DNA from 3 places in the Halomonas sp. THAF5a genome. Region 1 is predicted to be linked to each of the others. Evidence: predicted binding sites of a transcription regulator. Region 1 holds the regulator's gene; each other region holds the start of a gene.
The links. The regulator sigma-54, encoded in region 1, starts transcription at its own class of promoters, with help from an activator protein. The targets are predictions, from matches to a motif close to TGGCACNNNNNTTGCTNT.
Positions count from the first base shown of each region.

Region 2: a site for sigma-54 is predicted at 2,125-2,142, ahead of glnT (type III glutamate--ammonia ligase). Genes of this name have one in related genera too.
Region 3: a site for sigma-54 is predicted at 2,671-2,688, ahead of FIU83_RS17015 (P-II family nitrogen regulator). Genes of this name have one in related genera too.

Region 1 covers NZ_CP045417.1:2,574,926-2,579,578, reverse strand. The annotation lists gene FIU83_RS11665 (PTS sugar transporter subunit IIA) at 1-436, opposite strand, end outside; gene raiA (ribosome-associated translation inhibitor RaiA) at 444-752, opposite strand; gene FIU83_RS11655 (RNA polymerase factor sigma-54) at 922-2,340, opposite strand; gene lptB (LPS export ABC transporter ATP-binding protein) at 2,495-3,220, opposite strand; gene lptA (lipopolysaccharide transport periplasmic protein LptA) at 3,220-3,747, opposite strand; gene lptC (LPS export ABC transporter periplasmic protein LptC) at 3,747-4,331, opposite strand; gene FIU83_RS11635 (HAD family hydrolase) at 4,335-4,653, opposite strand, start outside.
Region 2 covers NZ_CP045417.1:2,306,234-2,310,886, forward strand. The annotation lists gene FIU83_RS10395 (glutamine amidotransferase family protein) at 1-582, opposite strand, end outside; gene glnT (type III glutamate--ammonia ligase) at 646-1,980, opposite strand; gene FIU83_RS10405 (aminomethyltransferase family protein) at 2,593-3,723, shown strand; gene purU (formyltetrahydrofolate deformylase) at 3,794-4,653, shown strand, end outside.
Region 3 covers NZ_CP045417.1:3,725,920-3,730,572, reverse strand. The annotation lists gene FIU83_RS17035 (cytochrome c5 family protein) at 1-115, opposite strand, end outside; tRNA gene FIU83_RS17030 (tRNA-Arg) at 341-417, shown strand; gene glnK (P-II family nitrogen regulator) at 490-828, opposite strand; gene FIU83_RS17020 (ammonium transporter) at 980-2,230, opposite strand; gene FIU83_RS17015 (P-II family nitrogen regulator) at 2,269-2,607, opposite strand; gene FIU83_RS17010 (accessory factor UbiK family protein) at 2,901-3,284, shown strand; gene FIU83_RS17005 (YifB family Mg chelatase-like AAA ATPase) at 3,358-4,653, shown strand, end outside.

The DNA.
Region 1 (4,653 bases):
GGTGCTCATGGAGTTCCCGCTGGCTCGTGCTGTGGCGCAGGCGCCCACGGGTGTCGGCGTCGTTCATGACGCCGGCGACCTGCCCCAGCAGGGCGAGGTGGGCCTCGTCGGCCTCCTCGGGCACCAGCAGCACGAAGACCAGGTCCACCGGTTCCCCGTCGATGGCGTCGAAGTCCACCGGCTCGGCCAGCTTGAGAAAGCCGGCGATGGGGGCCTTGCAGTGCGGGTTGCGGGCATGCGGAATGGCCACCCCGTGGCCGATCCCGGTGCTGCCCAGCCGCTCGCGGCCGATCAGGCGGCTGAAGACCTCCTGGCTGTCGAGGCTGGGCGTGTTCTGGGCGATGAAGGTGCTGAAGAACTCCAGCACCCGCTTCTTGCTTCCCCCGGGCACATCGAAGAGGGTGCGCTCGGGGGGCAGGATGGCGTCCAGTGTCATGATGGCGTCAGCGCGCGCCGGCGCCCTGGGCGCGGGCCTGGGCCTTTTCCTTGTGCTTGACCAGCTGGCGGTCGAGCTTGTCGGCCAGGGCATCGATGGCGGCGTACATGTCGTTCTCCATGGCCTCGGCATGGAGGTCGGCACCGGCGGCATGCAGGGTGCAGGCGGCTTGCTGGCGCTCCTTCTCGACGGAGAGGGTGACCTGCACGTTGGTGATGTTGTCGTAGTGACGCTCGACGCGGGTCAGTTTTTCCTGCACATAGTCACGCAGTGCGTCGGTCAGTTCCACATGATGGCCGGTGATGTTGACTTGCATGACACGCTCCTTGCTCTTTCGGGGTGTGGGTCGATTGTAACCCTTTTTAGCGTCCTGCATACCCCCTCGGTCGGGGGCGGTGTGGCGCGGTGCGAACGGCGTCAATTCAACCGTTTGCGCAGGGATGGGGCCTGGTCATTTCGGCGCCGCGGGAGGCCGAACAGGGGCCTCATCTCAGCCGCTTTCGTTCGCTGGAGGAGGGGATGCCCATCCCTTCGCGATACTTGGCCACCGTGCGCCGGGCCACGCTGATGCCGGCCTCGTCGAGCAGGGCGACCAGCCGGCTGTCCGAGAGCGGCTTGCGCGGCGGCTCGTCCTGGATCAGCTTGCGGATCCGCGCGCGGATGGCGGTGCTGGAGTGGGCGTCGCCCTCGCCGCTGCCGCCGCCCACCTGGCTCGAGAAGAAGTACTTGAGCTCGAACATGCCGCGCGGCGTATGGATGAATTTCTGGGTGGTGACCCGCGAGATGGTCGATTCGTGCATCTCCACGACCTGGGCGATATCGGCCAGGATCAGCGGTTTCATGGCCTCCTCGCCGTGCTCCAGGAAGTCGAGCTGGCGGGCCATGATCTCGCGGCCCACCCGCAGCAGGGTGTCGTTGCGGCTGGCGAGGCTCTTCATCAGCCAGCGCGCCTCCTGCAGGTGGTCCTTGAGGAACTGGTTGTCGGCGCTCTTGTCGGCGCGCCGGATCAGGGCGGCGTAGTCGGGCTGAATGCGCAGGCGTGGCATCGCCTCGGGATTGAGCTCTACCTGCCAGCCCTCGTGGGTGTGGCGGGCGACCAAGTCGGGGATCACGTAGTCGCTGTCGCCCTCGCCGAAGGCGCTGCCGGGGCGTGGATCCAGCGATCGCACCAGGCCGATCGCCGTATCGAGGGCGTCGTCGTCGAGGCCGAGGCGGCGCTTGAGCAGGCGGCGGTCATCGCCGGCCAGCGCCTCGAGGAACTGGCGCACCAGGCGCCGGGCCTGGGGCAGCAGCGGGGTGTCGTCGGGCAGGGTGGCGAGCTGCAGCAGCAGGCACTCGCGCAGGTCGCGGGCGAAGACGCCGGTGGGCTCGAACTGCTGCAGGCGCAGCAGCACCTGCTCGACCTCCCGGCCACGCAGCCCGGTGAGGCCCTGGGCCTTGAGGCCGTCGCGGATCTCGTCCAGGGGCTGGATGAGGTAGCCGTCGGCGTTGACGGCGTCGATCAGGCTCTCGGCGATGCGCATCTGCTGCGGGTCCAGGTCGGTCATCGCCAGCTGCCAGGCGAGGTGCCCCTGGAGGCTCTGGCCCGCGGCCTGGCGCTCGAAGTCCGGCGCCTCGCCGCCGGCGGGCGCGCCGCCCAGGTCCTGATAGGTATCGGACCAGTCGCTGTCGGTGCTGAGCTCGTCGGGAATCTCGCTGGCCCAGTCGTCGTCGGGCGTCTCGCTCACCGCCTGTTCGCCGAACTCCTCCTCGACGTCCAGCAAGGGGTTGGATTCCAGCGCCTGCTGGATCTCCTGGCGCAGGTCCAGGGTCGAGAGCTGCAGCAGGGCAATGGCCTGCTGGAGCTGGGGGGTCATGGTCAGCTGGGTGCCGACGCGAAGCTGCAGGGAAGCCTTCATGGCCATGAGAGGAGTTCCCTCGACGTGCCGAAAATTTCCACCCTAGCGGCTGGGTGCGGGAGGTGCAACCGAAGAATTAGCAACAATCGTGCCATGCGCAAGCAGCATGCCGTAGGCGAATAACGACATGTGCATCAGGGTATTGCGATCGATCGGACGGTCAGAGGCGGAAGTCCTGACCCAGGTAGACATCGCGCACCCGCTGGTTGGCGAGGATCGCCTCGGCATCTCCCTCGGCGATGATGCGGCCGTCGCCTACGATGTAGGCGGTGTCGCAGATGTCGAGGGTCTCGCGCACGTTGTGGTCGGTGATCAGCACCCCGATGTCGCGCGCCTTGAGCTGGCGGATGATGCCCTTGATCTCGCCCACCGAGATCGGGTCGACCCCCGCGAAGGGTTCGTCGAGGAGGATGAAGGCGGGCTCGGTGGCCAGCGCCCGGGCGATCTCCACGCGGCGGCGCTCGCCCCCGGACAGGCTCATGCCAAGGTTGTCGCGGATGTGGGTCACGTGGAAGTCCTCGAGAAGCTCCTCGAGCCGGCGCTGGCGGCCGGCGCGGTCGAGGTCGCGGCGGGTCTCGAGGATCGCCATGATGTTGTCGGCGACCGACAGCTTGCGAAAGATCGAGGCCTCCTGGGGCAGGTAGCCAATGCCGGCCCGGGCGCGCTCGTGCATGGCCGCCGTCGACAGGTCCCGGTCGTCGATATGCACCGCGCCGGCATCGGCGCGCACCAGGCCGACGATCATGTAGAAGGAGGTGGTCTTGCCGGCCCCGTTGGGACCGAGCAGGCCGACGATCCGGCCCTGCTCGATGGAGAGGCTGATGTCCTGCACCACCCGGCGGCGCTTGTAGCTCTTGGCCAGGTGTTCGGCCCTCAGGGTCTTCATCACGGCCCATCCTGCTGTTCGGGTTCGAGGGTCATGCGCACGCGCTGGCGCTCCCCGACGCCCTGGGCGTCGGCGCGCGCCTGGACGACGCGACGGTCGAGGAAGTACTCGAGGTAGCCGCCATCGAAGGTGTCCCCGCCCTGGTGGAGTTCGGCGCGGTCGATCAGCTCGATGCGACGCTCGGCGACGTGATAGACCACGGTGCGACCCCAGCCGCGTACCAGGGGTTCGTCCGGGGCGGGCCGCTGCTCGATGTAGGCACGCTCGCCGGTGGCGGTGGCCCGGGTCAGCTGGCCCTGGTCGTTGCGCTGGATCTCGACCCGTGCGCCGGTCAGCTGCATGCTGCCCTGCTGGATCTCCACGTCGCCGGTATAGACGGCGGTGCCCGCGCGGTCGTCGAGGTCGAGGCGGTCGGCCTCGACCTGGATCGGGGCGCTGGCATCGCCCTCGAGGGCCAGGGCCGGAGAGCTGCCGAGCAGCAGGCCGATGACGCCGAGGGTCAGCAGGGGGGCGAAGAAGGCTCGCATCATGACTCGGGGTCCTCGCGGGTGTCGGGCGGATGGTGGCCGCGCACATTGTCGGTCAGACGGGCGCGGTTGTCATGGATCCAGGCGTCGAAGCGCTTGCCGCGCATCCGCTGGGGCGGCTGGCGAAGCAGCGCCGGGGTCTCGCTCCAGGCATGGCCGCGGTCGGCGTCGAAATGCAGGACCTCGGTGTCGAGCTGCCAGCGCTCCGCCGGGGCCAGCAGGCGCGCGTCGCCGGTCAGGGTCAGCGGGTTGCCCCCTGCGCCCAGGGTGCCGTGGTCGCCGCTGGCGAGCCAGACCCGGCCCGAGCGGTCCAGTAGCCGTCCCTCGGGCCGTGCAAGGCGGGTGACGTCATCGTGGGGGGTGTGGGTCAGGCGCGGCGTGTCGAGGCGCTGATGCGGCTCGCCCGAGGCATCGAAGCGCGTCAGGCGGGCGTCCTCCAGGTAGTAGTCGGGCTCGCCCGAGCCGTCGCCCGGCACGGGGCCGGGTGCCGGCGCCTCCTGCAGGTCGAGCACGGCCAGCCCGCCCCCCAGGGCGAGCAGCAGCAGGACCAGGCCGGTGCGAAAGCCCGGGCGCGGCAGGCCCATGGCTCAGCTCGCGCCGTGGAGGTAGGTGTCGAGCACGGCGTCCCAGTGCCCCTGGGCCTGCAGCAGGGTGTCGCAGATCTCGCGCACCGCGCCGTGGCCGCCTGCGGCCTCGGTGATCCAGTCGGCCTGGTCGCGGATGTAGGCCGGCGCGCCGGGCACGCTGATGCCGACCCCGGCCCGGCGAATGGCGGCCACGTCGGGCATGTCATCGCCGCAGTAGGCGACCTGCTCGAGGGCGAGGCCCAGCCGGGCACACAGCTCGCGCAGCACGACGAGCTTCTTCTCGGCGCCCTGGAAGACATGCTGGATCCCCAGCGCGGCG
Region 2 (4,653 bases), 270 kb from region 1:
ACCGATGCCCTCGCGCTTGAGCTTGTCACGCAGGCGGTTGTGGTTGGACAGCGAGCCGTTGTGCACCAGGCACAGGTCGAGCCCGGTGGAAAAGGGGTGGCTGCCCTGCAGCGTCACCGCGCTCTCGGTGGCCATGCGGGTATGGCCGATGGCATGGCTGCCGCGCATTCCCTTGAGCTGGAAGCGCTCGGCGATACTGGCCGGCAGGCCGACCCCCTTGAGGATCTCGATGCTCTGGCCGGCACTCAGCACGCGCACGTCGGGGGCCTGCTCGTCCAGCCAGGCGCGCAGCGGCGCTTCCGCGGCCGCCAGCTTGAAGACCGCGACGTTGGCATTGCGGAACCAGCCGTCCACCCCCCCGAAGGCCTCGCCCAGTCGATCGGCCAACACCGCCCAGTCAAAGGCCTCGTCATCGCTCTGCAGCGTCAGCTTGATCCCTGCGTTGTATTCATCGCCATAGACCGAGAAGCCGGCACTGTCCGGGCCGCGGTCGGTCATGGCGATCAGCATTGGCTCGAACAGCTCTCCCAGGCGGCTTTCCCACGCCGGGTTCTTGAGGTATAGCCCCACGATTCCACACATAGTCTTGTCCTCTTGCGATAACCGATCACGGCATGTTCGGGTCGACGTTCGTTCTGAAGGCGATCAGAAGAATTCCGCGTATTGCTGCACTTCCCAGTCCGAGACCTGACGGCTGTAGGCCTCCCATTCGTCGCGCTTGACCTTGATGAACTCGTCGACGATTTCCGGCCCCATCGCCTCCCGCAGGATGGGATCGGCGGCGAGGGCATCGATGGCTTCCTTGAGCGACTGGGGGAGGATGCCGATGCCCTGCTCCTGGCATTCCGCATCGCCCAGGGCATACAGGTTGATGTTGTGCGCCTTGCCCGGGTCGAGCTGGCGGTCGACGCCATCCAGGCCGGCGGCAATCAGCGCGGCATGCACCAGGTAGGGGTTGCAGCCGGCGTCGGGCAGGCGGAATTCGAGACGACCATAGGGCACGCGGACCATCGCCGAGCGGTTGTTGTCGCCATAGGCGATGAACACCGGCGCCCAGGTGGCGCCGCTGTTGGAGCCTCCCTTCACCAGTCGCTTGTAGGAGTTCACGGTGGGGGCGGCGAAGGCACACAGCGCCGGGGCGTGGTTCAGCAATCCCCCCAGGAAGTGATACGCCATCCGCGACAGCCCCATGCCCTGCGGGTCGCCATCGTCGCCGAAGACGTTGTGGCCGTCCTGGTCACTGATCGACAGGTGGAAGTGCATGCCGTTACCGGGCCGGTCGGCTTGGGGCTTGGGCATGAAGGAGCAGACCATGCCCAGCTCGTTGGCGATCTCGCCGGCCGCCATGCGCACGAAGGTGAACCGGTCCGCCGAGGTCAGGGCGTCGCTGTAGGTGTAGTTGATCTCGAACTGGCCATTGGCGTCCTCGTGGTCGATCTGGTAGACATCGAAATCGACCGCCTGAAGCGCCTCCACCAGGCGCTCCAGGAACTCCCGGGAGCGCGACAGGCCCTTGTAGTCGTAGCAGGGCTTGGCCAGGACATCGCTCTCGTCCACCGGCAGCAGCTCGCCCCGCTCGCCTCGCTTGAACAGCGAGAACTCGGGCTCGAGCCCGGTATTCAGCGTCCAGCCCTTGTCCTTTAGACGCTCCAGCTGCCGGAGCAGGACCACACGGCTGTCATAGGGGTAAGGGGCGTCGTTGACGTGGCCATCGCATACCAGGCGGGCATAGCCCGGCTGCCAGGGCACCAGCGACAGGGTCGAGAGATCACCACGGGCCATGAAGTCCGGCCCGTGCGGCTCCATCCCCAGGCCGCTGACGGCGAAACCGGCGAAACCTGCCCCCTTCTCGACCACATCCATCAGACAGTTGGCCGGCACCGACTTGGTCTTGGCGGCGCCATGAATATCCACGAACTGCGCGAGCAGGTAGCGAACGTCGTGATCCTCGAGTAACTGCTTGGCGGCTTCAGGCGTCATGTCGGGTTTCCTCTGAGCGTTGCGGGTGCGGGTGTCGATATGGCGCATCGTCCTTCCGGCAACGGGGCCGGGGCCTTCCCCGGGGCCACTGCAAGCTACGCCACACCAACCATTCCCATCAAGAAATTTTCTTTCTCTCAGGGAAAAGCATCTCGCGTGCCAGAATCGCCCTCCCTCTCGCTCAAGGCCGTGAAAATATCTTCAATCAATTGATTTAATTGAATTAAAAACTTTATTTCGCCGCCTCCTGCCGACCCCGGACAGACACATGCCGAGGGACCCGCCCTCCACCTTGCCACCTGACGGTGCATCTCCTTCCCTCGTCGCACCACCAAGGAACACCGAACTCCCTCCTCAGGCGTCGCAGGCGTCACCAGACAGGTCGCCGAATCGCCGGCTGCACGCATCACGCTGCCCTCATTACGAGCCAAGCATCTGTTTATAAAGGAATAATGAAAAAAATCTGACGTTCCACCGGGTCCCGTGGCAGGAAACTGGCAAGCTTGTTGCTTGACTGAAGAGAATGTTTTTTTCTTTCCAGGAAAAGTCGGTTGACTCATCATCGTGCCGCCGACCCCCTGGCCGCTCACCAGCCCCCACAGGAGTCATCACATGGCCAACAGCTGGCGCATCTCCGCCCTCGCCGACCGTCACCGCGCCCTGGGCGCCGAGCTCGAAGACTGGAACGGCATGGGCACCGCCTTTCGCTACCACGCCGATATCGCCGATCACCACGAGGCGATCCGGACCCGGGCGGGCCTGATGGACGTATCGGGCCTCAAGAAGATTCATTGCTCGGGCCCCCACGCCCAGGCCCTGCTCGACTACGCCACCACCCGCGACATGTCACGGCTCTACCCGGGCAAGTCCGTTTACGCCACGATGCTCAACGATGAAGGCAAGTTCGTCGACGATTGCATCGTGTACTGCCTGGCGCCCAACGCCTACCTGGTGGTGCACGGCACCGGCCTGGGGCACGACATGCTGACGCGCGGCGCCCAGGGCCGCAGCGTCCACCTGAGCTTCGACGACGACCTGCACGACCTGTCGCTGCAGGGCCCCAGGGCCGTCGACTTCCTGGCCGAGCATGTGCCGGGCATCCGCGAGCTGCCCTACTTTCATCACCTGCAGACCCGGCTGTTCGGCCGACACGTGATGATCTCCCGGACCGGCTATACCGGTGAGCGGGGCTACGAGATCTTCTGCAAGGCGGAGGACGCCCCGGCGATCTGGGACACCATCCTCGAGCAGGGCGCCGCCCTGGGCATCGAGGCCTGTGGCTTCGAGACCCTCGACTGGCTGCGCGTGGAGAGCAACCTGCTGTTCTATCCCGCCGACAACTCCGAGACCCATCCCTTCGAGAACGAGCCGGCCGGCGACACCCTGTGGGAGCTCGGCCTGGACTTCACCGTCTCGAAGGACAAGACCGAGTTTCGCGGCGCCAGCGAACACTTCCGCCGACAGGGCAAGGAGCGCTTCCGGATCTTCGGCGTGCTGCTCGACAGCCCCAAGGTCGCCCAGCCGGGCGACACCCTGTGGGCCGCCGGCAAGCGGGTCGGCGTGGTCACCCAGGGCATGTACTCGCGGCTGACCAGGCAGTCGGTGGCCATGGCCCGGATCGATACCCCCCATGCGGAGCAGGGCCAGCCGCTGGAGGTGCGCGGCAGCCTGGAGGCCAGCGCCATCGCCCACACCCTGCCGTTCGACGATCCCCAAAAACTCAAGCGGCTCGCCAAGGGCTGACCCCCGACGACACGGTTGCCGGCGCGAGCCAGCGCCGGGCCTCCTCTCCCTTTCGAAGGAACACGATTCCATGCCCCAGTCAGACGACAGCTACATCATCAAGATCTCCTGCCCCGCCACCTCGGGCATCGTCGCCGCCGTGACCTCCTTTCTCACCGAAGGTCAGTGCTATATCAGCGAGCTCGCCCAATATGACGACGAGGAACTCGGGCGCTTCTTCCTGCGCGCCAAGTTCCGCTTCAACGATGGCATCAAGGGCGACATCGAGACCCTCAAGCGCGACTTCGTCGGCATCGCCGAGGAGTTCGACATGCAGTGGGACTTCCGGCACGACAACCAGCCGATGCGCGTGCTGCTGATGGTCAGCAAGTACGACCACTGCCTCAGCGACCTGATGTATCGCCAGCGCAAGGGCGAGCTCGACATGGAGATCACCGCCATCGTCTCCAACCATCTCGACCTGCGCCCCATGGCCGAACGAGAGGGCATCCGCTTCGTCTACCTGCCGGTCAACCGCGACAACAAGGCCCGCCAGGAGGCGGCGCTGATGGAGATCGTCGACGAGACCCGGACCGAGCTGGTGGTGCTGGCGCGCTACATGCAGATCCTCTCCGACGACCTCTGCCAGAAGCTCTCCGGCCGCGCCATCAATATCCATCACTCCTTCCTGCCCGGCTTCAAGGGCGCCAAGCCCTACCACCAGGCCCATGAACGCGGCGTCAAGCTGATCGGCGCCACCGCCCACTACGTCACCTCGGACCTCGATGAGGGCCCGATCATCGAACAGGAGGTCCAGCGCGTCGACCACACCTATCGTCCCGAGGACCTGGTCACGGTGGGCCGCAATACCGAGACCGTCGCCCTGTCCCAGGCGGTCAAGTACCACCTCGAGCATCGTGTCTTCCTCGACCAGAACAAGACGGTGATCTT
Region 3 (4,653 bases), 1.2 Mb from region 1:
CCGGCTTCAGGCGTTCCGCGATGGCGTCGTGCGCCGCGTCGTCCTGTGCCACGGCCATGCCTGCGCTCAGGCCCAGGGTGGCCAGGCACCCCATGATCAGCTTGCTGGATTTCACTCTCACCACCTCTCGACGGTCCTGTCATCGGAATCACGCTCGGCATCACGTCAGCCGGTGGACGCCACGGCGCGCATATTTAGTGGGCGCCAGTATACCGGCATCGCCAACGCCTGGAAAATCCCCCCGGTACACGGCGGGAGCGGGCCCGCTCGGGATGGCGGCTGGACAGCGCCCCGGCGGGCGGGTAGGATAGCGCCCGCCTGGCACCTATCGCCAGGGCGAGCGCCCGTAGCTCAGTTGGATAGAGTATCGGCCTCCGAAGCCGAGGGTCGCAGGTTCGAATCCTGCCGGGCGCGCCACGAATTCAAGGGCCCGCGACACTGTCGCGGGCCCTTTTCGTTGTCTGTGAACCACCTGCCGGGGTTACACGCCTAGACGGCGTCCTTGCCGGTCTCGCCGGTGCGGATGCGGATCACCTGCTCCAGGGCGGTGACGAAGATCTTGCCGTCGCCGATCTTGCCGGTGTTGGCCACCTGGGTGATGGCGTCGATCACCTTCTCGGCCATGTCGTCGTCCACGGCGACCTCGAGCTTCACCTTGGGCAGAAAGTCGACCACGTATTCGGCGCCGCGATAGAGCTCGGTGTGGCCCTTCTGGCGCCCGAAGCCCTTGACCTCGGTCACGGTGATGCCCTGGACGCCGATCTCGGAGAGCGACTCCCGTACGTCGTCGAGCTTGAACGGCTTGATGATGGCGGTCACCAGTTTCATGGTCTTGATCCTCGTCGTGTCCGTGGGTCGGTGGCGAGTGCCGCCACCCGTGCCGTGTGCATTGTGCCAGAGCATACACCCGGCGGGAGAGGAATGAAAAAGCCCCCCGAAGGGGGCCAGGACGTGCGCATGGGCTCACGCGGGAGGCGTCTCACGACTTGGAGGCGCCGAACTCGGGGTAGGCCTCCATGCCGCACTCGGTCAGGTCGACCCCTTCGTACTCCTCCTCCTCGGTAACGCGGATCCCCATCACGGCCTTGAGGATGAGCCAGACGACGAGGCTGGCCACGAACACCCAGGCGAAGATGCCGAGGATGCCGATCAGCTGCGCGCCGAAGCCGGCGTCGGCGTTGGTCAGCGGCACCGCCAGCACGCCCCAGATGCCCACCACGCCGTGCACGGAGATGGCACCCACCGGGTCGTCCAGCTTCAGCTTGTCCAGGGTCACGATGGCGGTGACTACCAGCAGGCCACCCACGGCGCCGATGAAGGCGGCCCCCAGGGCGCTGGGCGAGAGCGGATCGGCGGTGATGGCCACCAGGCCCGCCAGGGCGCCGTTCAGGGACATGGTCAGGTCGGCCTTGCGGAACCACAGCTTGGCCAGGATCAGCGCGGCGATCACGCCGCCGGCGGCGGCCGCGTTGGTGTTCACGAACACCTGGGCCACGTTGTTGGCGGAGGCCGCGTCGGACATCTTCAGCTCGGAGCCGCCGTTGAAGCCGAACCAGCCCATCCACAGGATGAAGGTACCGATGGTGGCCAGCGGCAGGTTGGCGCCAGGGATGGCGTAGATGGAGCCGTCCTTGCCGTACTTGCCCTTGCGCGGACCGAGCACGATCACGCCGGCCAGCGCCGCGGCCGCACCGGCCATGTGCACGATGCCGGAACCGGCGTAGTCGGAGTAGCCGACCTCGGAGAGCCAGCCGCCGCCCCAGGTCCAGTAGCCGGAGACCGGATAGATGAAGCCGGTCATGACCACGGCGAAGGCCAGGAAGGCCCACAGCTTCATGCGCTCGGCCACGGCGCCGGAGACGATGGACATGGCGGTCGCCACGAACACCACCTGGAAGAAGAAGTCGGAGCGCATGGAGTAGTAGGGCGCGTCGTCACCCCCGCCGGTGATGGCGTCCAGGGTGTTCTCGCTGCCGATCAGGAAGCCCAGGTTCGGCAGGATGCCGCCGCCGCTGCTCGAATACATGATGTAGTAGCCGACCAGCAGGTACATGGTGCAGGCGACCGCGAACAGGGCGATGTTCTTGGTCAGGATCTCGGCGGTGTTCTTGGAGCGCACCAGGCCGGCCTCGAGCATCGCGAAGCCGGCGGCCATCCACATCACCAGCACGCCGCAGATCAGGAAGTAGAAGGTGTCGAGCGCGTAGCTCAGTTCGGGAAGTTCACTCATGGGTGTCTCTCCACGTCGGGAAGGGAAGGGAGGGGCGGTCAGACCGCGTCGGCACCGCGCTCGCCGGTGCGGATGCGGATCACGTCCTCCAGCGGCGTGACGAAGACCTTGCCGTCGCCGATCTTGCCGCTGTTGGCCGCGCTGCAGATGGCGTCCAGCACGGTCTCGAGGCGCCCGTCGTCGACGGCGACCTCGACCTTGACCTTGGGCAGGAAGTCGACGACGTACTCGGCGCCCCGATAGAGCTCGGTGTGGCCCTTCTGGCGGCCGAAGCCCTTGACCTCGGTGACGGTGATGCCCTGTACGCCGTTGTCGGCGAGCGCCTCGCGCACGTCGTCGAGTTTGAAGGGCTTGATGATGGCGGTGATCAGCTTCATGACGGATCTCCCCTGCGTTAAAGGTGGGCGGCGTCATGCCTCCCGAGAAGTGGCTGTCTTGCTGCTGCGCAAAACGTGCCACTCCTCGCAATTGCTTTGTTAAATCAGTGCATTGAGGAGTGACGCCGGTGCCGCTTCGAGCGCGGGGCGCGGGGCGCGCGGTGAGTGCGCACTCTTCTGGTGCCATGTCCTGGGGCATGTGCACCATGAGTGGGCGGTGACGGATGATGCGCCCCGCCAGTGGCTTGCGTATCCTTTGGCCAGGCATTGATCCACGATTCAGGAGAGACACCATGGTGAGCCACGATCGCATCAGCCGCCTGGCCCAGCAGATCGGCGACCGGCTGCAGGGGGCATCCCAGGCCCCGGAAGAGGTGCAGAAGGGCATCCAGCAGGTGGTCAAGGGCGCCTTCGATCGCCTGGAGCTGGTGTCCCGGGAGGACTTCGACATCCTGATGGACGTGATGCAGCGAACCCGGTCGCGGGTCGAGGCGCTGGAGCAGCAGGTGGCGGCGCTGGAGGAGGCGCTGGACGGCGATGCCGCAAAGGCGGCCGACGCGTCCTCGGAGGCGCAGGGCGCCGCCGCCCCGTCCGAGTCCGGTCCCGAGACGGGCGCCCCCGCGGCGGGCAACGACGAGCCGCGCCCCGAGGAAGACGCCGGCGACTCTCCCCGCTGATCCTCGCCTGGCGTCGAGCGCCCCTCGTCGGCCTGGTCTAGCCTGAGGGCAGGCAGGCAGCGAGGGATCGCGCATGACGCTGGCAATCATCCACACCCGGGCGGGCCTCGGCCTCGAGGCCCCCGAGGTGCTGGTCGAGGTGCACCTGGCCAACGGGCTGCCCGGCATCACCCTGGTGGGGCTGCCGGAGGCCGCGGTGAAGGAGAGCCGCGAGCGGGTGCGCAGCGCCCTGATCAACGCCGGCTTCGACTTTCCCCTGCGGCGCATCACCCTCAACCTCGCCCCTGCCGACCTGCCCAAGGAGGGCGGTCGCTTCGACCTGCCCATCGCCCTGGGGCTGCTGGTGGCCTCGGGCCAGGTGCCTCCGGAGGCCCTCGACGGGGTCGAGTGCGCGGGCGAGCTGGCCCTGGACGGCCGTCTGCGCCCCGTCGCCGGCATGCTGCCGATGGCCATGGCCACGCGCCAGGCGCGACGCCGCCTGATCGTGCCTCGGGCCAACGCCGACGAGGCGGCCCTGGCCGGCGACCTGGAGGTGCTGCCCGCCGACCACCTGCTCGAGGTGGTGGCCCACCTGCTCGGCCAGGCGCCGCTGCTCCCGCATCGTGCGTCCGGTCCCGCCCCGGCCGCGACGCCGCCTCCCGACCTCGCCGACGTGCGCGGCCAGCACCAGGCGCGCCGCGCCTTGGAGGTGGCCGCGGCCGGCGGCCACAACCTCCTGTTTGCCGGGCCGCCCGGCACCGGCAAGACCATGCTGGCCAGCCGGCTGCCGGGCATCCTGCCGCCGCTCACCGAGCAGGAGGCCCTGGAGGTGGCGGCGATCCGCTCGGTCAGCGGCCTGCCCCACGCCGCCGAGTGGGGCGTACGCCCCTTCCGCGCCCCGCACCATACCGCCAGCGCCGTGGCCCTGGTCGGCGGTGGCTCGAGGCCGCGGCCCGGCGAGATCTCCCTGGCCCACCGAGGCGTGCTGTTCCTCGATGAGCTGCCGGAGTTCTCCCGCCACGTGCTGGAGGTGATGCGCGAGCCCATGGAGTCCGGGCAGATCCATATCGCCCGGGCCAGCCACGAGCGCCGTTTTCCCGCCGGTTTCCAGCTGGTCGCGGCGATGAACCCCTGTCCCTGCGGACACCTGGGCGATCCGCGACGCGCCTGCCACTGCACGGCGGCGCAGATCCAGCGCTACCAGTCGCGGCTCTCCGGCCCGCTGCTCGATCGCATCGACCTCCAGGTGGAGGTGCCGGCGCTGGCGCCGGAGCAGCTGACCTCCCGGGAACCGGGCGAGGCCTCGGCGACGGTGCGCGAGCGGGTGCTGGCGGCGCGGGCGCGGCAGGCGGCCCGCGGGGGACTCAACGCCCGGCTGGCCGGGCGCGAC